DNA from 2 places in the Caballeronia sp. SL2Y3 genome. Region 2 is predicted to be linked to the other one. Evidence: predicted binding sites of a transcription regulator. Region 2 holds the regulator's gene; the other holds the start of a gene.
The links. The regulator FNR, encoded in region 2, switches genes on or off when oxygen is low (the NO sensors DNR and NnrR bind a similar motif). The targets are predictions, from matches to a motif close to TTGATNNNNATCAA.
Positions count from the first base shown of each region.

Region 1: a site for FNR is predicted at 5,633-5,646, ahead of LDZ26_RS17505 (universal stress protein). Genes of this name have one in related genera too.

Region 1 covers NZ_CP084261.1:900,219-910,656, forward strand. Annotated here, with positions in the region: gene LDZ26_RS17475 (hypothetical protein) at 1-44, shown strand, start outside; gene LDZ26_RS17480 (short chain dehydrogenase) at 133-732, shown strand; gene LDZ26_RS17485 (GNAT family N-acetyltransferase) at 781-1,212, shown strand; gene LDZ26_RS17490 (SMP-30/gluconolactonase/LRE family protein) at 1,209-2,147, opposite strand; gene LDZ26_RS17495 (aldehyde dehydrogenase (NADP(+))) at 2,210-3,787, opposite strand; gene LDZ26_RS17500 (MFS transporter) at 3,870-5,387, opposite strand; gene LDZ26_RS17505 (universal stress protein) at 5,661-6,152, shown strand; gene LDZ26_RS17510 (helix-turn-helix domain-containing protein) at 6,257-6,979, shown strand; gene LDZ26_RS17515 (SUMF1/EgtB/PvdO family nonheme iron enzyme) at 7,150-8,469, shown strand; gene LDZ26_RS17520 (glycosyltransferase) at 8,750-10,027, shown strand; gene LDZ26_RS17525 (ATP-grasp fold amidoligase family protein) at 10,143-10,438, shown strand, end outside.
Region 2 covers NZ_CP084263.1:663,587-674,024, forward strand. Annotated here, with positions in the region: gene LDZ26_RS25365 (heavy metal translocating P-type ATPase) at 1-1,007, shown strand, start outside; gene LDZ26_RS25370 (hypothetical protein) at 1,319-1,798, shown strand; gene LDZ26_RS25375 (hypothetical protein) at 1,959-2,273, shown strand; gene LDZ26_RS25380 (DUF3564 family protein) at 2,289-2,720, opposite strand; gene LDZ26_RS25385 (cytochrome C) at 2,742-3,128, opposite strand; gene LDZ26_RS25735 (DUF1488 domain-containing protein) at 3,210-3,695, shown strand; gene LDZ26_RS25395 (zinc-dependent alcohol dehydrogenase family protein) at 3,695-4,684, shown strand; gene fnr (fumarate/nitrate reduction transcriptional regulator Fnr) at 4,695-5,519, opposite strand; gene LDZ26_RS25405 (response regulator transcription factor) at 5,709-6,407, opposite strand; gene LDZ26_RS25410 (PAS domain-containing sensor histidine kinase) at 6,404-7,771, opposite strand; gene LDZ26_RS25415 (universal stress protein) at 7,895-8,386, opposite strand; gene LDZ26_RS25420 (hypothetical protein) at 8,573-8,812, shown strand; gene LDZ26_RS25425 (PAS domain-containing sensor histidine kinase) at 9,025-10,140, opposite strand; gene LDZ26_RS25430 (nitroreductase family protein) at 10,232-10,438, opposite strand, start outside.

The sequences.
Region 1 (10,438 bases), on a different replicon from region 2:
CGCTGTTCCTGCTCTCGCCGATGCCTGCGCGTCGGGCCGCGTGACGCCGCTTCCTGCAGCGGCTTTTCAGCGCGCCTTTGCGCGGGCACAATGCGTTGCCGTTCTTTCACTGCAACGCTTGCGAGGCTGCTCATGAAAATCGCTGTCATCGGCGCGACCGGCACGGTCGGCCGGGCCGTCTGCGCCGAATTCCAACCGCGTCACGAAGTCATCGAGATCGGCGCGACGCGTGGCGCCCATCGCGTCGATCTGCTCGATCTGGACAGCATCAAGCGCCTTTTCGATGCCATCGGCCGAGTCGATGCGATCGTCGCCACGGCCGGTCATGTCCACTTCGGCGAGCTCGTCAAGATGACACCCGCGCAGTTTCGCATGGGCCTCGACGACAAGCTCATGGGCCAGGTCAACCTCGTGCTCACGGCGCGCGACTATCTGAACGATGGCGGCTCCTTCACGCTCACGAGCGGCATCGTCGGCGCGGAGCCGATCCGGCTAGGCGCGAGCGCGGCAGCCGTCAACGGCGCAATCGAAGGCTTCGTGCGCGGCGCGGCGATCGAACTGCCGCGCGGCCTGCGCATCAACGCCGTGAGCCCGACCATGCTGGAAGAAGCGCGCGAGAGCTTCGGGCCGTATTTTCGCGGCTTCGAGGCGGCGAGCGGCGCGCGCGTGGCGCTCGCCTATAGCCGCAGCGTGGAAGGCGCGGAAACCGGCCGCGTGTATGCCGTGCATTGAGCGCGTGGTTCGCTTAAGCTCGGCGCTTGCCTGGAAAGGAGCAGCCCGATGGAATGGACTCGTGGCGAATGGCGCGTGACGACGGACATCGCTTCGTTCGACTTCGACGTGATTCACCGCTATCTGAGCGAAGTGGCGTACTGGTCGCCGGGCGTCGGGCGCGAAACGGTCGAGCGCGCGGCGCGTCATTCGCTCGCGTTCGGCCTTTTCGAAGGCGCGCGGCAGATCGGCTATGCACGCATGATTACGGATACCGCGACCTTCGCCTATCTGGCGGACGTTTTCGTGCTGCCCGAGCGTCAGGGCGCGGGCCTCGGCAAGTGGATGATCGAATGCGTGATGGCGCATCCCGACTTGCAGGGCTTGCGCCGCATGATGCTCGTCACGTCCGACGCGCACGGGCTCTATGCGCGCTTCGGCTTTCGCGCGAGCGCCCATCCTGAGCGGATCATGGAGAAGACCGCCGCGCGTCCCGCCTAGCCGCCCTTCACGCCTTGCGTGTTGACGTAAAGCGAATAGAGCCCGTGGCTCGCCGCCATGAAGAGCCGGTTGCGATGCCGGCCGCCGAAGCACACGTTCGCGCATCGCTCCGGCAGGTCGATGTGGCCGATCGCCTCGCCTTGCGGCGTGAAGATGCGCACGCCGTCGAGCTCGGCATCGCCCATGCCCCAGCCGCACCACAGATTGCCGTGTATATCGACGCGAAAGCCATCCGGCGTGCCGGGACCCGCGTCGATCAATTCGCGCCGCTTGCCGAGCGCGCGGCCGCCGTCGAGCACGTCGAACGCGATGATCTTGCGCGGCGTCGAGCGCGACTCGACCACGTACAGCACCGATTCGTCGGGCGAAAACGCGAGTCCGTTCGGGCCGATGAAGTCGTCGATCATCACGGTGATCTCGCCGCTCTGGCCGTCGACGCGATACACGCACGGCTTGAGTTCCGAGGGCTGCTTTTCGCCTTCGTAGAAGCCGTCGATGCCGAAGGTCGGATCGCTGAACCAGATCGAGCCGTCCGACTTCACGACGACATCGTTCGGCGAATTGAACGGCTTGCCGTCATAGCGGTCCGCGAGCACGGTGATGGAGCCGTCGTACTCGGTGCGCGTCACGCGCCGCGTGAGATGCTCGCAGGTCACGAGCCGCCCTTCGCGGTCGCGCGTGTTGCCGTTCGCATTGTTCGACGGCTTGCGAAAAACGCCGACCTGCCCGCTTTCCTCGTCCCAGCGCAGGATGCGGTTGTTCGGTATGTCGCTCCACAAGAGATACCGCCCGTCGCCGAACCACACCGGCCCTTCCGACCAGCGCGCCCCTTGATAAAGACACTCGACCGACGCCGATGCAATGCGCAGCGCGTTGAAACGCGGATCGAGCACGCGTACGGCGGGGTCGGGATAGCGGCGGTCGGAAAGGGTCATCGGTTCGGATTCTCGTTGAACGTTGAACGTTGGACGGAGCACAGCAAGAGGACACGGCGTTGTCAGTTCGGCCCGAGTTCGCCATCGCGCAGGCGCCAGAGATTGAGCGGGTTGTCGTCGGCGAGCGCCTCGGGCAAGAGCGCCGCCGGCAAGTCCTGATAGCAGACCGGCCGCAGAAAACGCTCGATCGCCATTGCGCCGACCGATGTCGAGCGGCCATCGGATGTCGCCGGATACGGGCCGCCGTGAACCATCGCGTACGACACCTCGACGCCCGTCGGAAAACCGTTCGCCAGAATCCGCCCGGCCTTGCGTTCGAGCACCGGCAACAGGCGCCGCGCGAAGTCGATATCGTCGTTATCCATCAGCAGCGTCGCGGTCAGCTGGCCTTCGAGCTGACGCGCCACCGCGATCATCTGGTCTTCGTCCTCGCACGCGACGATCACGGACGTCGGCCCGAAAATCTCGTCGGCGAGATGCGGCGTCGCGAGAAACTGCTCCGCGCTCACGCGATACAGCGCCGGCAGCGCGCCGCTCGCCGCCTCCGTCTCCTTTCCCGTCGCGATGCGCTGCGCGCCCGAGTCATCGCGATGCCGGATGCCGTCCTCGTACGCCGCCGCGATGCCTGCGGTGAGCATGGTCTGCGCGTCCTTCTTTTCGAGCGCGGCTGTCGCGTGATCCACGAAAGCGTCGAGCTTGGCGTCCGCGAGCGCGAAGACGAGCCCCGGGTTCGTGCAGAACTGTCCGACGCCGAGCGTCACCGAGTCGATGTAGCCCGCCGCGAGCGACTCGCCCCGCGTGGCGAGCGCGCCCGGCAGCGCGAACATCGGGTTGACGCTGCTCATTTCCGCGAAGACCGGGATCGGCTCCGGGCGCTTCGCTGCGATCTCCATCAGCGCCAGCCCGCCGCGCCGCGAGCCCGTGAAGCCGACCGCCTTGATCGCCGGATGCGCGACAAGCGCCTCGCCGATGGCGTTGCCCGCGCCGACGACGAGCGAGAACACGCCTTCGTGCAGGCCCGTCTCGGCGACGGCCTTCTGCACCGCGCGCCCGACCATCTCGGAGGTGCCGAGATGCGCCGGATGCGACTTCACGACGACCGGACAGCCCGCCGCCAGCGCCGCCGCCGTGTCGCCGCCCGCCACCGAGAACGCCAGCGGAAAATTGCTCGCGCCGAACACGGCGACCGGTCCGACCGGAATCTTCTGCAAGCGCAGGTCCGGACGCGGCGCGGGCTTGCGCTCCGGCTGCGCGGAATCGAGCGTCGCGGTGAGCCAGCGCCCTTCGCGCACGAGCGACGCAAAGAGCCGCAACTGCGCGACGGTGCGTGCCCGTTCGCCTTCGAGCCGCGCCTTAGCCAGCGCGGATTCGGCCTGGGCGCGCTCGATGAGCGCATCGCCCATGCCGAGGATGTTGTCCGCAATCGCTTCCAGCAGTTGCGCGCGCGTCTCCAGCGGTGCCTGGCGATACGGATCGAACGCGGCGTCGGCCAGTTCGCACGCGCGCGCGACTTCCGCCGCCCCGCCGCCGCCGAACACGGGTTCGAGATCGACGTTGCGCGCCGGGTCGAAGGCGCGCAGCGTGGCGTCCGTGCCCCGCACGGCCGTCGCGCCGATCAGCATTTCTCCGGTGATCATCATGGTGATTTCTCCGTGCTGGTGCTGCCGCCCGTCACGGGCGCCAACGAGTGTGAACGTGCCGCGCACGCATTACGCGTGCCGCTCAGCCCTTGCCCGCCCGCCGGAACGTGATATGCCCGATGCGCCGCACGAGCAGCGCGGCGACGAGCGCGGCCACGCCCGTCAGCATGACGCCGATGTGCACCGACTGCACGAGCGCATCGCGGGCGGCGTCGAAGAGCGCGGGCGCGTCCAGCGCCGCCGCCGTCAGCTCGCGCTGCATGGTATCGCGCAACGCTTCGTCGACCAGAATGCGCGGGTCCGCGAAACGCGGCTGCCATTGCGCCGCTGCGCCCGCGCCGAGCACGCTGATCGTGCGCGTCACGACGCTCGCGTAATGATGCGCGACGATCGTCCCCACGATGCTCGTGCCGAGCATGCCGCCGACCATGCGCGTCGATTGCAGCAGCGCCGTCGTGATGCCGAAGCGCTCACGGCCAGCGATCTCCTGGCCGAACACGTTCATGTTGTTCAGCACGAAGCCGAGGCCGATGCCGACCGCGGCCATCGGCAACTCGATCCAGACATGCGGCGTCGTGGCGCGCGCGAACGCCAGCGCGACCGACGCCACCAGCAAGAGCGAAAAGCCGATGGTCAGAATCTTCGTCGGCTTGCGCAGATGAATCACGATACGCGTATTCACGAAGCTCCCGATGGCGATGCACGCGGCAATCGGCGTCGCGAGCAGCCCGGCCTCCTGCGGCGACAGCCCGAAGCCGCCCTGCAACAAGAGCGGCGCAAAGAAGATCAGCGAGAACATCACGAAGCCCGCGAGAAACGACAGCGTGAACAGCGTGACCAGATGCGGATCGCGGAAGATGTCGAGCGGCAGAATCGGATGCGTCGCGCGCCGTTCGCAGACCAGGAGCGCCGCCGCGCCCGCGACGACCAAGCAGCCGAGCGCGATGTTGCCGCCCGAGAGGCCGCTTTTCGGCACGGACTCGATCAGCGACTGAAACCCGCCGAGCACGAGCGCGACGAGCGCCGCGCCGAGCCAGTCGATCTTCACGCCGCCTTCGCGCGGCCGGTGCAGATTCGGCAGATGCGCCCAGATGAAGTACAGCGCCGCCGCGCCGACCGGCAGATTGACGAGGAAGGTCGAACGCCAGCCCCAGTGCTGGCTCATCCAGCCGCCGAGCGACGGCCCCGCCGCCGTGCCGATGCCGTAGGCCGCCGCGAGCACCACTTGCCAGCGCACGCGCGTGCGCGGATCGGGGAAAAGATCGGGAATCGCGGCGAACGCGGTGCCGACCATCATGCCGCCGCCGACGCCTTGCAGCCCGCGAGCCAGCGCGAGAAACAGCATGTTCGGCGCGAGCCCGCACAGCACGGACGCCACGGTGAACGTGATCACCGCCGCGATGACGAAGCGCTTGCGCCCGAAGTAGTCGCCGAGCCGCCCGAACACAGGCACGGTGACGACGGAAGCGAGCAGGTAGGCACTCGCGATCCACGCGTAATACTCGAAGCCGTGCAGTTCCGCGACGATGGACGGCAGCGCCGTGCTGACCACGGTCTGGTCCAGCGCGACCAGCATGTTGACGAGGCCGATGCCGAGCATCGCGTAAAGAGCCGTGCGGAACGCAAGTGCGTGAGAAGGGGCGTCAGGCGTGCGGGCGTCGGTCGTGCGGGCGTCGGTCATGCGGTCGGGTGTTAAGCGGGCGCTTAGTCGGTGGAAAGACGAATTGTACGGCGTTGCGTGCGGCGGATCGACTCATCTCAGAAATGCGCGAGCCTGCGCGCGCTATCCTGCCCGTGCGTTTGCGGGTCCGAACGACCGAGACGCAGCGAAACGCCATCGCGCTTTCGACATCGATCAACGGAGCACACGCCAATGTTCAAACGCATCATCGTCGCCATCGACGGCAGCCGCACGTCGCAACGCGCCTTCCAGACGGCGCTCGATCTGGCGGTCCAGCACGAGGCCGTCATGCAGCCGTTCTACGTCGTCGAAAGCGCGCCGCTCTACATGGACTTCCCCGGCTACGATCCGTCGCCATTGCAGGCGGGGCTCGCCGAGCAAGGCGCGACGCTCGCCCGCGAGGCCGCCGAGGCGATGAAAGCGAGCGGCATTGCGGGCAGTGTCGTGACCGCCGACGCCACCGCGAGCGACGACGTCGCCTCGCTCATTCTCTCGGCTGCCAGCACGTTCAATGCCGACCTGCTCGTGATGGGTACGCACGGCCGCAAGGGCATGCAACGGCTGATTCTCGGCAGCGTGGCCGAGCGTTGTCTGCGGCAGGCCACGCTGCCGGTGCTGCTGATTCCGTCGGCGGCAGGCGTTTCAAACGTTCAGGACGTTCGGGACACCGCGGCTAACCCATGATGTAAGCATCGGGCAAGGCGCGGGGGCGCGGCATTTTTTCGCGGTGCCGGCAACGTCTGCCATGGGACAATCGTTTTGTCATTTATCAAGAAACGAAGTCCGCCATGTCCGAATCGTCTTCCATGCGGCGCCGGGCCGCGCATTGTTCCAGCTGCGCCATGCGCCATCTGTGCATGCCCGAAGGGCTGTGCGCCAACGATGTCTCGCGGCTGGAGAACATCATCTCCGTCACGCGCAAGATACGGCGCGGCGAGGCGCTGTTTCGCACCGGCGACCCGTTCGATTCGCTCTACGCGGTGCGCTCCGGCTCGCTCAAGACGCTGGTCACGCATGACGGCAGCCGCGACGGCGGCCGGGAGCGCGTTACCGGACTGCTACTCGCGGGCGACGCCCTGGGTCTCGACGGCATCGGCGACGGGCGGCATACGTGCGACGCGGTGGCGCTGGAAGACAGCACGGTCTGCGTCGTGCCGTACGCGCTTTTCGAGCGCATGTGCCGCGAAACCGACGCGCTTCAGCGGCGCATGCACCGCATGATGAGCCAGGCGATCAACCGCGAATCGGACCATGTCGTGCGACTCGGCATGCTGCGCGCCGACGAACGCGTCGCGCGCCTTCTGCTCGATATGTCGGCGCGGCTCGCGCGGCGCGGCTATGCGGCGACGGAGTTCACCATGCGCATGACGCGCGACGACATCGGCAGCTATCTCGGCATGACGCTCGAAACCGTGAGCCGTACGCTGTCGCGCTTCGACAAGCTCGGGCTGATCGAGGCGCACGGCAAATCCATTCGCATCCGCGATTTCGAGCGCCTGCGCAGTATCTGACCGCAGTACCTGACATTTAGCCTGCCGCCCCGCCCGGTGGGGCTTCGTGCCGGATTCTTCGCCGCGCCCGAACAAACGCCGGCCATTATCGGCTTGGCACGCGCTTCGCTTCGCATTAGTCTTTTCGTTTTCCAGGGCACAGCCTTGGCCTGCCACGGAGACCGAGCGACATGAATCGCGAACCATCCCTGCGTCATCCGCTGCTCGACCGGCTCGCCGAAGCGCGCCGCGTCACCGATGAACTCTTCGACATCGTCAAGCGCGAGCATCTGTACGATCGGCCGATTGCCGAGCGCCACCGTATCGTATTCTATATCGGCCATCTCGAGGCGTTCGACCGCAATCTGTTCGACCAGCGCCTGTTCCATCTGCCGAACGCCCAGCCTGCTTACGACCAGCTATTCGCGTTCGGCATCGACCCGGTGGATGGCGGTCTGCCGACGGACCAACCCGGCGACTGGCCCTCGCTCGACGAAGTGCACGCATACCGTGCGCGAGTGCGCGCGGACATCGACGCGCGCTTCGATCCCATCACGCTCGTCGCGCACCCCGTTTCCGCCGACGAGTCGCCCGCGAAGCTGCTCGAAGTCGCGATCGAGCATCGGCTGATGCACGCGGAGACGCTTGCGTACATGTTGCATCAATTACCGGTCGACAGGAAAAAAGCACCGGCCGATGCCGCGTCCGAGCGCACAACGGATCGCGCGCTCTCGCATGAAACCGTGCACGTTCCGACCGGCAGCGTGACGCTCGGCCTCTCGCGCGAAAGCCAGCGCTTCGGCTGGGACAACGAATTCGGCGAAATGCGCTTGGACGTGCCTGCGTTCGACATCGACCGCTACATGGTGTCGAACGGCGACTATCTGCGCTTCATCGACGCGGGCGGTTACTGGAACCGCGCGCTGTGGACCGACGACGACTGGGCGTGGAAGGAAGCGCAGCGCATCGCGCATCCGGCGTTCTGGGTGCGCGGCGACGAAGGCGCCGACAACCAGCATCCAACGGACTCGGGCTGGAAGCTGCGCACGATGTTCGAGGAGATCGCGCTGCCGCTCGACTGGCCGGTCTACGTGAGCTATGCCGAAGCGAACGCCTATGCGCGCTGGGCCGGCAAGCGCCTGCCGACGGAAGCGGAGTGGCAGCGCGCGGCCATCGGCGCGCCGCACGTCGCGGAAGGCAACTTCGACTTCCGCCGCTGGGACCCGACGCCCGTGCAGGCGCATCCGGATAACCGCAGCGATTTCGGCGTGGAGGGGCAATACGGCAACGGCTGGGAGTGGACATCCACGACCTTCGGCCCGCTCACAGGCTTCGAGCCGTTTCCTTTCTATCTCGGCTATTCCGCCAACTTCTTCGACGGCAAGCACTTCGTCATCAAGGGCGGTTCTCCGCGCACGGCTGCATGCATGCTGCGCCCGAGCTTTCGCAACTGGTTTCAGGGGCACTATCAGTACGTCTATGCAGGCTTTCGCTGCGTGAACGTCCGCTGAGCCTCAGCCGGCAAGCGTAGACATCGTTCGGTGAACGAAATGTTCTACCGCTTGCCCGCTTGTTGAGCCGGCAAGGACAGCACTCCCCGTCGATTCGTACGACGAATGAATCGCTTGCGGCGGCCACGCAGCGAGTGCATTTCCATTTTCGATCGACTACCATCGGCAAGACGAACGACAAGCCAGTGCATGACTGCAACGATGACACGTGCCATGCCGTGGCATCGCCAGTCACGCGAATGCACTGCGTTTGACGCGACCACATTTCCGAGGGTAGCCGATGCGAATTGCATTCATCGTCGACAGATTGCCGGTTCCGTCCGAAACGTTCGTTCTCCGTCAGATGAAAGGCTTCGCAGAGCGCGGTCACGAGGTGTTCGCCCTGGCTGCGAAGTACGACGACACTGCGGTGGACCCCACGCGGGGACGCGTGGAGTTGCGCGTCTTTCGACAAGACGTCAGCATGCTGCGCCACTCCGTGTCGTGCGCGAAGCTCGGCGCCCTGGCTTGCATCGACGACAAGCGGCGCAAGCGCCTGTCTGTCGCCCTTCGCGCGGCGGCGACCGGGTGTCGTTCTGCATTCATCGACATCGTGTCGGGCGGCGACACGGAGGGCATCGACTTCGACGTCGTGATCGCGCACTTCGGCCCCATCGGCGTGCGCGCCATGTATCTGAAGGAAGCCGGACTGCTGAGCGGGCCTATCGTCACCGTCTTTCATGGTGCCGACATGAGCGATCACGCGGTCGTCGAGCGATGGCTGCCGCATTATCGGCGCCTCTTTCGCCTGAGCCCGCTGCTACTGCCGATCAGTAATCTCTGGCGCAACCGGCTCATCGAATGGGGCGCGCCCGAATCGCGAACGAAGGTTCACCACGTGGGCGTGGAAACGCACCGGCTGACTCCGCAGGCGAGCAACCGGCCGTTGCATCGCCCGCTCAAGGTACTGAGCGTGGCGCGATTCACCGAAAAAAAGGGACTGGCGTACGCCATCGAAGGAGTGCGTGGTTGCCGGCATCCGGTGCAGTTGAACCTCATCGGTTTCGGACCGCTCGAAGACGCGCTGCGCAGCGCTGCGTCGTCCAGTACGAACGAGATCAACTTTCTCGGCAAGTGCTCGCACGAGCGCGTGTTCGAAGAACTGAAGAGCGCAGACGTGTTTCTGCTGCCCTCCGTCGTGGCCAGCAACGGCGACATGGAAGGCATTCCGGTGTCGATCATGGAGGCCATGGCGACGGGCGTGCTGGTCGTCGCGACCCGGCACAGCGGCATACCGGAGCTCGTGACGCATGGCGTGACAGGCCTGCTCGTGGAGGAGCGTTCGGCAAGCGGCATCGCCGAGGCGCTTTCGGCAATCGTGGAGGGAAAGGTCGATGTGCAGGCGATGCGCACGAACGCTCGTCGCAAGGTGGAGAACGAATTCAACGGCCAAGCGCTCGATGCGGATCTGGAAAGACTGCTCGTTCGAACGTTCGGCTACGCCACGCCCACGAGCGCGGACGACCACACCTATCATGGCGACGAGGTAGCGGTCGGTTACAACCGTCCACCCAGTTAGTGCCTTCATTCTCGTTTGACCGTTCCGCCGTCGGGCTCGCTTGTCGAGCCACGTCGCGTCGAGAATCCTAACTGAGCGAGCGTTCGAGTCGACCGCTGACGATGGAGGCAGATGAATGACCGCAAGACAAATGCTCATTCACGGTATCAAGGTTTGCTTGCCCGACAAGGTGTTGCTGAGCCTTTATCATCGTCGCAGGATCGGCCGCTTCCCGAATCTGCGCAATCCGGCCACGTTCAACGAGAAGGTCTTGCAGCGGTGCCTTGCGCCCGACCCGCGTTATACCGATCTCTCCGACAAGCTGAAGGTTCGCGCTTATGTCGCGGACAAGATCGGCGAAAAGTATCTGATTCCGCTGTTCGCCGCGCCGTCCACTTTCACCCAGCGCGACTTCGACGCGCTTCCTTCCAC
Region 2 (10,438 bases):
GCGCGTTGTGGCTCGCCGACGATGTCCGCCTCGATACGCCGAGAGCATTGCGCTTGCTTCGGCAGGCCGGCATCGCGCGGCTCGGCATGCTGACGGGCGACCGGCGTGATGTCGCCGAAGCCATCGGCGCGAGCCTCGGCGTGACGGAGGTCTACGCGGAACAGACGCCAGCGGACAAGCTCGCGGCCATTCAGGCAGCGCAGAAGGGCGCGGTCGTGGCGATGGTCGGCGACGGCATCAACGATGCGCCCGCGCTTGCCGCAGCGGACGTCGGCATCGCGATGGGCGCGCGCGGCGTGGCGGCATCGGCGGAGGCGGCCGACGTCGTGCTGCTCGCCGATCGTCTCGATCGGCTCGTCGATGCGTTGCGCATTGCGCGGTCGTCGCGCCGCATTGCCGTGCAGTGCGTGATGACCGGCATGGGCCTGTCCATCGCGGCGATGATCGTGGCGGCGTTCGGCCTGCTGAGGCCGCTGGAAGGCGCGGTGCTGCAGGAACTGATCGACGTCGCCGTCCTAGGCAATGCGCTGCGGGCATTGCGAACGGCAACGCGGCCACGCGGCATGAAGGCGCTGCCGCCTGGCGAATCGGGCCGGTTGCGCGCGGCTCACTCGGAAATCGAACCGTTGCTCGACGAACTCAGACGCATTGCCTACCAATTGCCCGAGTTGCCCGGCGCCTCGGTAAAGGCGGAACTGGAGAGGATCAACGAGCGTCTGACGCGCGAGCTTCTGCCTCACGAAGAGCGGGACGACCTGCACCTTTATCCGTATCTCGCGAAGCGCCTCGCAGGCGACGATCCGATGGCCGCACTGAGCGGCAGTCATCGCGAGATTTTTCGCCTTGTTTTCCAGTTGCGGAGACTCGCGGCCGATCTCCCGGCTGAAGACAATGACGCGCCGGCGAGGAAGGAGATACAGCGTCTTCTTTTCGCGCTCGATGAGATCGTACGGGTTCATTGCGCGCAGGAGGACGAACTCTTCGACAGCATGGAGGAGGATGTCTGATGCGCTGCCGCCAGCGTGCGGACGACGACTTCATGAGCGGATGCGATGAGCAAGATCCTCGGAATAGCGGCCATCGCGGTGGCGACGGTGTTCGTCATCGCATTGGCGGTGCTCGGCTATGTGATATGGAAAAACGCGGATTGATCTGGCGGTGAGGCGGCGCGGCAGCCGCTCTTGCGGGCAGTGCAGTGTGTTGCACCGACACCGGCACCGACACCGGCATATGACCGTCCACTGAGGCAGATCAATAACACCGCGCTACATCGCGGTATGGTTATTTCGCGTGACGACGACTACAGATGGAGCGCGAGATGAGATACCGCATGCTTTATGCGGCGTTGCTGCTGAGTGTGGCCGCTTGTTCGTCCGACGCGCGCTGGAATCGTTTCAGGGAGACTGAGCCGCGACTTGCAGAAGCAAGAGAGCTGGCGTCGGTCGAATGCACGGGTCGCGAAGAATGTACGGCGCGCTGGGAGCGCACGCGGCAGTATGTGGCGCGTCATTCGGCCACGCGCATTCGTCGCGCGGACGCGGCGAGCATTCAGACAGGGCGTCCGCTCGAAGCAGGCGTCGTTTATCTTTGGGCCACGCGCACGCCGGCGGCCGGCAATGGCTTCGACGGCGACCGGGCGCGCATCAGCCTGAGGGGCATGTGCCGCGGCATGTACGGCATGGACGGCGGCCCAGGCTGGCTCTATTCGAGCTGCGCGAGCCAGATTCGCAGCATCGAGATGAACTTCAGAGATTATGTCGTCGAACCGGGTTCGCGCTTGCCGGACGACGCAGCATGACAGCGCGCTGCTTGATGTGAGTCAACCGCGTCCGGCGCGAATACAGGACGATGGTCTGATCGCCACGATCTGAGCCATCGGAAAGGGTGTTCACCGGCGCGCCGGCACTTGCAGAGCAGACTTGCAGAGCAGACTTGCAGAGAGAGGGGAGAGCACAGCCATGGGCCTCGGATTGCAGATTGCGTATCTCGGATTCGCGGGGTCCAACGACGCGGAACGCGAGGCGGGCGTGGAACTCGTGCGGCTGGAGCGGCTGGCGAAGGACATCGCCAATTGCCATCTGACGGTCGAGGCTTACCGCGATCCATCGGGACAGCGCATTTTCGATGCGCGCCTCGATCTCATCACGCGCGAGTTCGACCTCCTGCCCGTCGCAAGCACTACCGACGCGGACTTGAGCATCGCGATTCATCACGCGTTCGACAATGCCGTCGGCCTGCTGAAGCAACGGTTCATGTCGTCGCCGGCGCGGTGAGGACGGGTGGCGTCTCTATGTTGCGCTGAAGCCCAATCCGGCCGATGGCGCACAGTCCTCTTCGTCGGAAAAGAGCTCGTGCTCGGGGACCGTCGTCTCGCGGTCTATGCACTGGATATGCCAATGTCCGCATAGCTTCGCGGACGTTGCTCTGCTGCCGCGCGATGCGAGACAGTCGGCGCGGCCTCGCTGCATCGGCTCCGGTACGCCGGTCGCTTTGGGCAGGGCAGCGAGCACCAGTCCGTGCAGCAAGACGAGCGGCACGAAGGTGCCCGAATCGCGCAGCAGCGTGCCTTCGGGCGCGGATTCCCACGTTCCCCATGCCGGCAACTCGACGCGCTCGTGCGCTTCGCGCGACCAGCGGCCGCGTTCGCGGTCGATCCACAGCACTGCAAACGCCGATTGCGCGGCGTGATCGAAACCATCGAGTTTGATCGTGATACGCATGTCGCTCTCCATGGAGGACGTCTAGTGGCGCAACACCCATTGCACGAGCGTATGCGCGTCTTCCGCCGAAATGGACCCGCCGCGCTCGGGCGGCGAAGGCATCGCCATGTCGCCCCAGTGCGCGCGCCCGCCCACGCGCAACTTGTGTTCGAGCATCGCCTGCGCTTTCGGATCGTCGCGATAGCGCTCGGCGATCTGCTGAAACGAGGGCGCGAGGAAAGGCGAATCGTTGGTATGACAGAACATGCAGTGGTGCTGATCGACGAGCGCGTTGACTTCCGTCTGCGCCAGCGCGGGCGCGGCGCTCAAGAGCACGCCCGCGACGACGCCGATGAGGAGCGCATGACGGGCGCGGACGGCTCGGTCGGCGCGCGGGTCGGCGCGAGGTTCGGCGCAGTAAGTGAGCATGGCGGCGCAAGGGTTCCGGGTAAAGACACATGACGATGATGCGGCCACACGGCACGAGCTGCTTGATCTGCATCAAGCGGCATGGCCTCGGGCAAGCGAACAATCATAGGTATGTCGCGATCGAAGGGCGGCGAGCCGGCGCCGCTTGACTCATCCCGTGCGAGGCACATCACCATGAACATCACGTTTTCGCAAAGCGCGCCCATCTATGCAGGCGATGAACCCGCTCTCACCTTCCATGCCTATGTCGACGGCGAGCGTATCCCCTGTACGATCTCGGCCGAGGCGCTGGAAGATCATTTCGGCGCGGCTTCGTCGCGGGAAGAAGACTTGCGGCACGCGTTCGAACTCGGCCGCGTCGCGATAGAAGGCGCCGCCGAGCAGTTGCTGACCAGCGTGGGACGAATGCCGGTCATGCTGCGCAGCGGCTATTTTCGTTTCGACGACGGCGGCCCGGTGCGGGTACAGCGGCATCGAGCCTGGAGATTGCCGGACGATGCACCCGCCGCCCACACAGGAAGCGTCTATCGCGGAAGCGATACAACCGATACGCACGGAGCCAAATGATGCGTGCAATGCTCTACGACGGCACCGCCCCGCAACTGCGCGCCGCCGATATCGACGATCCTGTCGCCGGTCCGGGGCATCTGCTCGTCGATGTCGTCGCGTGCGGCGTGTGCCGGACGGACTTGCATGTCGTGGATGGCGAATTGGCGCATCCGAAACGGCCGGTCATTCCGGGGCATGAAGTCGTCGGCCGCGTTGCCGCGATCGGCGCGGGCGTGGACGGCTTCGTCGTGGGCGACCGCGTGGGCGTGCCGTGGCTCGGCCAAACCTGCGGCCACTGCGCCTATTGCGCGACGCACCGCGAGAATCTGTGCGATAACCCCGGCTTCACCGGCTATACGCTGGATGGCGGCTACGCCGAACGAATGGTCGCGGATAGCCGGTTCTGCCTGCATCTGCCGTCGCGTTACGGCGACGTCGATGCCGCGCCGCTCCTGTGCGCGGGACTCATCGGCTACCGGACGCTCAAGATGGCGGGCGATGCGAGGCGCATCGGCATCTACGGCTTCGGCGCGGCGGCGCATATCGTCGCGCAGATCGCCCGGCACGAGGGCCGCACCGTCTATGCGTTCACGCGCGCGCAAGACAGCGCCGCTCAAGCGCTTGCGCTGCAACTGGGCGCGGCGTGGGCCGGAAGCAGCGACGAGCGGCCGCCCGATGAACTCGACGCCGCGCTTGTCTTCGCGCCGTCCGGCGCGCTCGTGCCAGCCGCGCTCGCGGCGCTGGCGAAGGGCGGCGTCGTCGTGTGCGGCGGCATCCATATGAGCGATATTCCGGCGTTCCCGTATGCGCTGTTGTGGGGCGAGCGGCGCATCGTGTCGGTGGCGAATCTGACGCGCGCCGACGGTCAGGAATTCATGCAGCGCGCGGCGTCCATCCCGCTCCATCTGCAAACGACGGTCTATCCGCTCGCCGACGCTAACCGCGCGCTTTCCGATCTTCGCGAAGGACGCATGGTCGGCGCGGCGGTGCTGCGCATCGCGGCCTGAGCGCATTCGTTCACACGCTTTCCAGTTCCGCCTGATCGAGAATGCGTACGTCCTTGCCGCGCGCATCGACCACGCCGGCTTTCTGGAGCTTGGAGAACATGCGGCTCACGGTTTCCAGCTTGAGCCCGAGATAACTGCCGATCTCTTCGCGCGTCATGCGCAACACGAACTGCGCCGGCGAATAACCGCGCGCCTTCATGCGCGTCGAGATGTTGAGCAGAAAAGCGGCGACGCGCTGTTCGGCCGTCATGGTGCCGAGCAGCATCATCAGGCTGGATTCGCGCACGATCTCGCTGCTCATCAGCCGGTGCACATGATGCTGGATGGCTTTTACTTCGCGGCAAAGCACCTCCAGCAGATCGAACGGAATGATGCACACGACGCTGTCTTCGAGCGCGATCGCATCGCAGTTGTGGTGGTCCGAGCTGACGCCATCGAGCCCGAGCGCGTCGCCAGCGAGATAGAAGCCCGTGAGCTGCTCTTGTCCTTCGCGGTGCAGCACCACGGTCTTGAAGCAGCCGCTGCGCACCGCATAGAGGCTCTGGAACGCGTCGCCGCAACGGTACAGCGTTTCGCCGCGCCGCACGGTGCGCGTCGAGCAGATGATGGCATCGAGACGCGCGGATTCGTCCGGCGTGAGCCCGCCCGGCATGCAGACGCGCTGCATCGAGCAGGTCGAACAGCGTACGGACTTGTGCTTGATGTCGCAGTCGGCGCGATCGGCGCTATTGCCGGAACGAGGGGAATGGGCGGAATGGGCGATCTGATACACGCGGCGCGAGGCCGGTGCCGATGCGGGTGACGCAGCCGTTCTGCCATCGCTTACCGGAAACATGATGCCTCCTGTCGAACTCGATTCGCGCACGCGTGCCAGCTTCGATCGCAAGGCCCGACAGCCTCGATGCGCAACGGTTGGTTGATGCGTCGAATTATTCGCCGCGCCATCTCAAAAATATATCGGCGCGCGTGGAAAGTTCGGTAGGCGTTTCCGAAGCGGTGTAGGGAAATCCTGACAAGCCTGCGCTCAAACGTCGCGGCCGGCGTCGCTCACGTCGCTGCCGCCGCTGCCGTCGCTGTCGTCGGTATCGTCGTCCAGGAGCTTGTGCCGCACGGCATAACGCACGAGCGCGGCCTCGTGCGGCAGGTGCATCTTTTCGAGGATGCGCGCTTTATACGTGCTGACCGTCTTCGCGCTCACGTACAGCGCGTCGCCGATCTCGTTAATGGATTCGCCCGCGCACAGCCGCCGGAACACGTCGAACTCGCGGTCGGACAGGCGCTGATGCGGAAGGGCGTCGGCCGGTTCGGCGAGGCTCTGCGCCATGCGCTCGGCCATGGCGAGGCTGACATACGCGCCGCCCGCCGCGACCTTCGCGAGCGCCGCAACCAGTTCCGCGCTCGCGCTTTCCTTGGTCAGATAGCCCGACGCCCCGGCCTTGAACGCACGCGCCGCGTATTGCTGTTCGGCGTGCATCGTGAGGACGAGAATGCGCAGCGCGGGCCGTTCTTCCTTGATCTGCTTCAACAGGTCCAGCCCGTGACGGCCGGGCATCGACAGGTCGAGCACGAGCACGTTGGCGTCGGCGGAGCGCGCGAGCTGGAGCGTGCTCGCGCCATCGCTCGCCTCGCCCGCGACTTCGAATCCGTGCGCGTTGTCGAGGATATGGCGCAGGCCTTCCCGCACCATCGCATGGTCGTCCGCAATCAGCACCTTGATCGTCATGGTTGTGATTCCTGTTCGCTCACGGCAGCAAGCGGCAGCCGGACAGTCAGCGCGAAGCCGTCGTCCGGGTTCGATTCGATCAGTACCGTGCCGCCCAGCGCGTTCGCGCGCTCGCGCACGCCGAGCAGGCCGAACGACTTGCCGTTCGCGCCGGGCAACGCGGGCGCGCCGACGCCGTCGTCCTCGACACGCAGCACGCAATGGGCGTCGTCCGCGCCGAGCGAGAGCTTCACGCGGCTTGCGCGCGCATGCAGCGCGACGTTGTCGAGCGCCTCCTCAATGATACGGAAAACGGCGGTCGCTGCGTTCGTATTGAAGGCGATCTCGCCCGTGCCGAACTCGCATTCCACGTCGATGCCCTGCCGTTGCGTGAAGTCGTCGACGAGCCAGTCGATGGCGGCGGCGAGTCCCAGATCGTCGAGCATGACAGGCCGCTGATGAGCGGCGATGCGCCGCAACGAAGCGATGTTGCCGTCGATCGCCCGGCGCATGCGCGCGAGCTGGCCGGCCACGTCGTCGCGCGGCGCGGCGCTGGCGTTGAGCCGCGCTTCGAGCGCGGCGACGTCCATCTTCAGCGCGCTCAGTGTTTGTCCGACATCGTCGTGCAATTCGCGCGCAATGCGCGTCCTTTCCTTTTCGCGCTCGTGCTGAAGATTGGCCGACAGCGCGCGCAGTTCCTCGCGCGAACGTTGCAGTTCCGCCTCGGCCTCAACGCGCTGGGTCACGTCGCGCAGAATGACCGTGAAGAGCTTGCCGTCGATATCGTCGATCTGGGAGATGGACGCCTCGACGGGAAACTCTTCGCCGTCCGCACGGAGGCCGTACAGCACGCGCTGCGCGCCCATCTGACGGTCGGACACGCCCGTCTGACCGAAACGCCGGACCTGTTCCTCGTGGGCCGTGCGGTATCGCTCGGGGATGAAGCGCGACAGCGACGCGCCGATGGCCTCGCTCGCCGGGCAACGGAACACGCGCTCGGCCATTGGATTGAAGAGCACGATGCGCTGCTGCGAATCGACGGTGATGATGGCTTCGGTCGTCGCGCGAATGATGCCGTCGAGCCGCGCCTGGGGCAGTGTGGCCAACGCGGGCGCGACGCCGTGCGTGCGGCGTCGCATGAGGAAGACGACGTAGACGAGGCAGGCGAGCAGCACGGCGCTCGCCAGTCCGCTCGCGATGAGCAATACCGCGACGCGCGGCGTGAGCGCGGAAGCGTTCACCGTGCTTCGAACGAGCGCCCACCACGCCGCAAAGAGTATCGCGCCGGCGAGCACGGCGGTCGCGAGCCCGGCGCGCGGCGCGACGACCCGGCCTGCCGAAGCGGCCGATGCCGTGACGGAATCCGGGCCATCGTTGTTGGTCATATCGGCCTGATGCGAGAGTCCGCGCGGTCGCGCTATTTCAGCTTGACCGGGCGGTTTCATTAAGCGCGTTGTGAATGCATTATCGCCGATCCCTTGCCGACGCACGCGCAGGCTTTCGCCGTCTCAATCGCTGGCGGCGGCCGCCTCGCGTCTCGCGAGTTCCTCGGCGTCGCGCCCCGGCACGAGCATGACGGGCCAGCGCGAGAGCCGAACGAAGCGTTCCGCCACGCTGCCGAGCACGAGGCGCCGCCAGCCGCGACGGCCGTGGGTGCCCATCACCACGAGATCGGCGCCGAAGTCTTCCGCGCAGTGACAGATGCGCTGGGCGATGTCGTCGCCCGTCAACTGCACTTCGCCGATGAACGGCGTCCCCTTTACGCCTTCGCGGTCCATGCGCTTCGCGGCCTCCGAGGTCAGGCGCCGGCCTTCTTCCATCATGGCCTCGCGCATGTCGGGATAAAACATGGCGGCCGCGTCATAGGCGACCGGCTGCAAGTCCACGACGAAGAGCGGCCGCAGTTCGGCTTGATTGTCCCGCGCGATCTTCAAGGCTTCGTCGAACGCGTGCGCGGACGTGGGACTGCCGTCGATGGGTGCAAGAATGCGGGTGTACATAACGGCCTCGTGGCGTCGAAATGACGATTCGTTCCTTGCGCCCGACTCTACCGGTCGCGGCTCACCGGCCCTTGATGCAGATCAAGCCGGCGCAACGCCGCGTTCGGGGCGCCATTCCCTTGACCTGGCGCAAACGCGCCCAAAAAGCGGCGCATAGAGTGAAAAGCGTCCAAGGGGAGAATGAACATGACGCTCAAAGCCAGAGTGGAAGCCGCGCAGTGGGTCGTCACCTGCCAGACGGAGGAGACGCCGCGAGGCTTCCTGTGCTCGATCGGCCTCGAACATCCGAACGTGGAAGGCGGGCGTTTCGCTCATCGCTTCAAACACGCGTCGACTTTCGTCAGCGAGAGCGATGCGTTGCTGGCCGGACTGCGAGAAGGCTTGATGTGGATCGGGCTCAAGACGTCGAAGACGATCGCCGTGTAGGTGCGGCATTCACATGATATGGATGCCTAAACGAGTATTATCGTAAGTCCGCGCGAGCGTTGTGCTAATCGCAACAAGCCTCGCGATTGCCGCAATCGGCGTGGCCCTGCCTCATACGTCGTTGGATGCGTTGCTCGCCCAGTGCGTGAAAAGCGGGCTCGTGAGAAGGTCCGGCCTGAGTTGACACGGGGTGCGATTCATCGACCGCCGCTTCAGCCGAGTCCGTCCAGCGGAAGATCGACGCTGATGCGAAAGCCCTCGCCCGGGCTGCTCTGAAACGCGATGACGCCGCCGAGTTGCCGCACGCGCTCGCCCATGCCGAGCAAACCGAAGGCGTTGGCAGCGCGTGGCCCAGCGAGATTCGCCCCGCGGCCGTCGTCCTCTATCGTCAACGTGTAGCGGTCTTTCGCGCACCGTATGGCAATGCGCACCTTGCTCGCGTCGGCATGCCGAACCACGTTGGTCAACGCTTCCTGCACCAGACGAAAGACGGACGTGGACGCGTCCGGTCCGAAGCCGACTTCGTCGCCCGAGATGTCGAGCGTGACGGCAAGACCATAGCGGCGGCGGAAGTCGCTGACGAGCCATTCGATGGCCGCGAAGAGGCCGAGGTCGTCGAGCACCGGCGGGCGCAGACCGGCCGCGATTCGCCGCACGGAAGCAATGACGGTGTCGATCTGAGCCTGAATGCCCTGCGTGTCGCGTAGCGAATGGCGGGCGAATCCCGCGCCGACGCGCTCGGCATCGAGCGCCGCGATCTGCATTTTGAGCGACGCGAGCTGTTGGCCGAGATCGTCGTGCAGTTCGCGCGCAATGGATGTCCGCTCGTCTTCGAGCGCAGCCTGAACATGCGCGGACAAATCGCGCGCATGCTGAAGCTCGGCGAGCCGCAAGCGGTCCGTCATGTCGCGCGTGACTTTGGCGAAGCCGATCACCTCGCCTTTCGCGTCGCGCAGCGCGGTGACGACGACGTTGGCCCAGAAGCGCGATCCGTCGCGGCGAACGCGCCAGCCTTCGTCTTCGACGCGTCCGGCTCGCGCTGCGGTGTCGAGTTCCTTTTGGGGCTTGCGCGCGGCGATATCCTCGGGCAGGTAGAAGGCGGAGAAGTGACGGCCTATGATTTCGTGCGCCTCATAGCCCTTGATGCGCCGCGCGCCGTTGTTCCAGGTCGCCACGTTGCCCTGCGCGTCGAGCAGGAAGATTGCGTAGTCTTCGACGGACTCCACCAGCAGGCGAAAGTGCGCGTCCGACGTGAGAGCAGAAGTGACCGTTTCGTCGCGCGCCGGCGCGCGGTCCGCTGACGTGGACGAATCGCAAGAGCTGCGCATCTGGGTTCTCCGGTGGCACGCTGCTTGATTTACCGGTTCCCAGTTTAGACCGAGGCAATTTGTTCGTCACGTCCTCGTGCGCAGGTCCCTTTCAAGACGAGACGAGATCGGACAGCGCGCGCCGCGGCGTATGCGCAGAGCGCGGACCGCGACCGATGCGCAGCAGCAGTTGCGGCAGCGCGCTCATGCCGGCCTCCTTGCGCACGGCGTCGCGCAGAGACTCAATTTCGATCGGCTGATTCAGATACGACGCCGTCAGCCCGAACGACACCGCGGTGAGCAGCACGCGCTCCAGCGC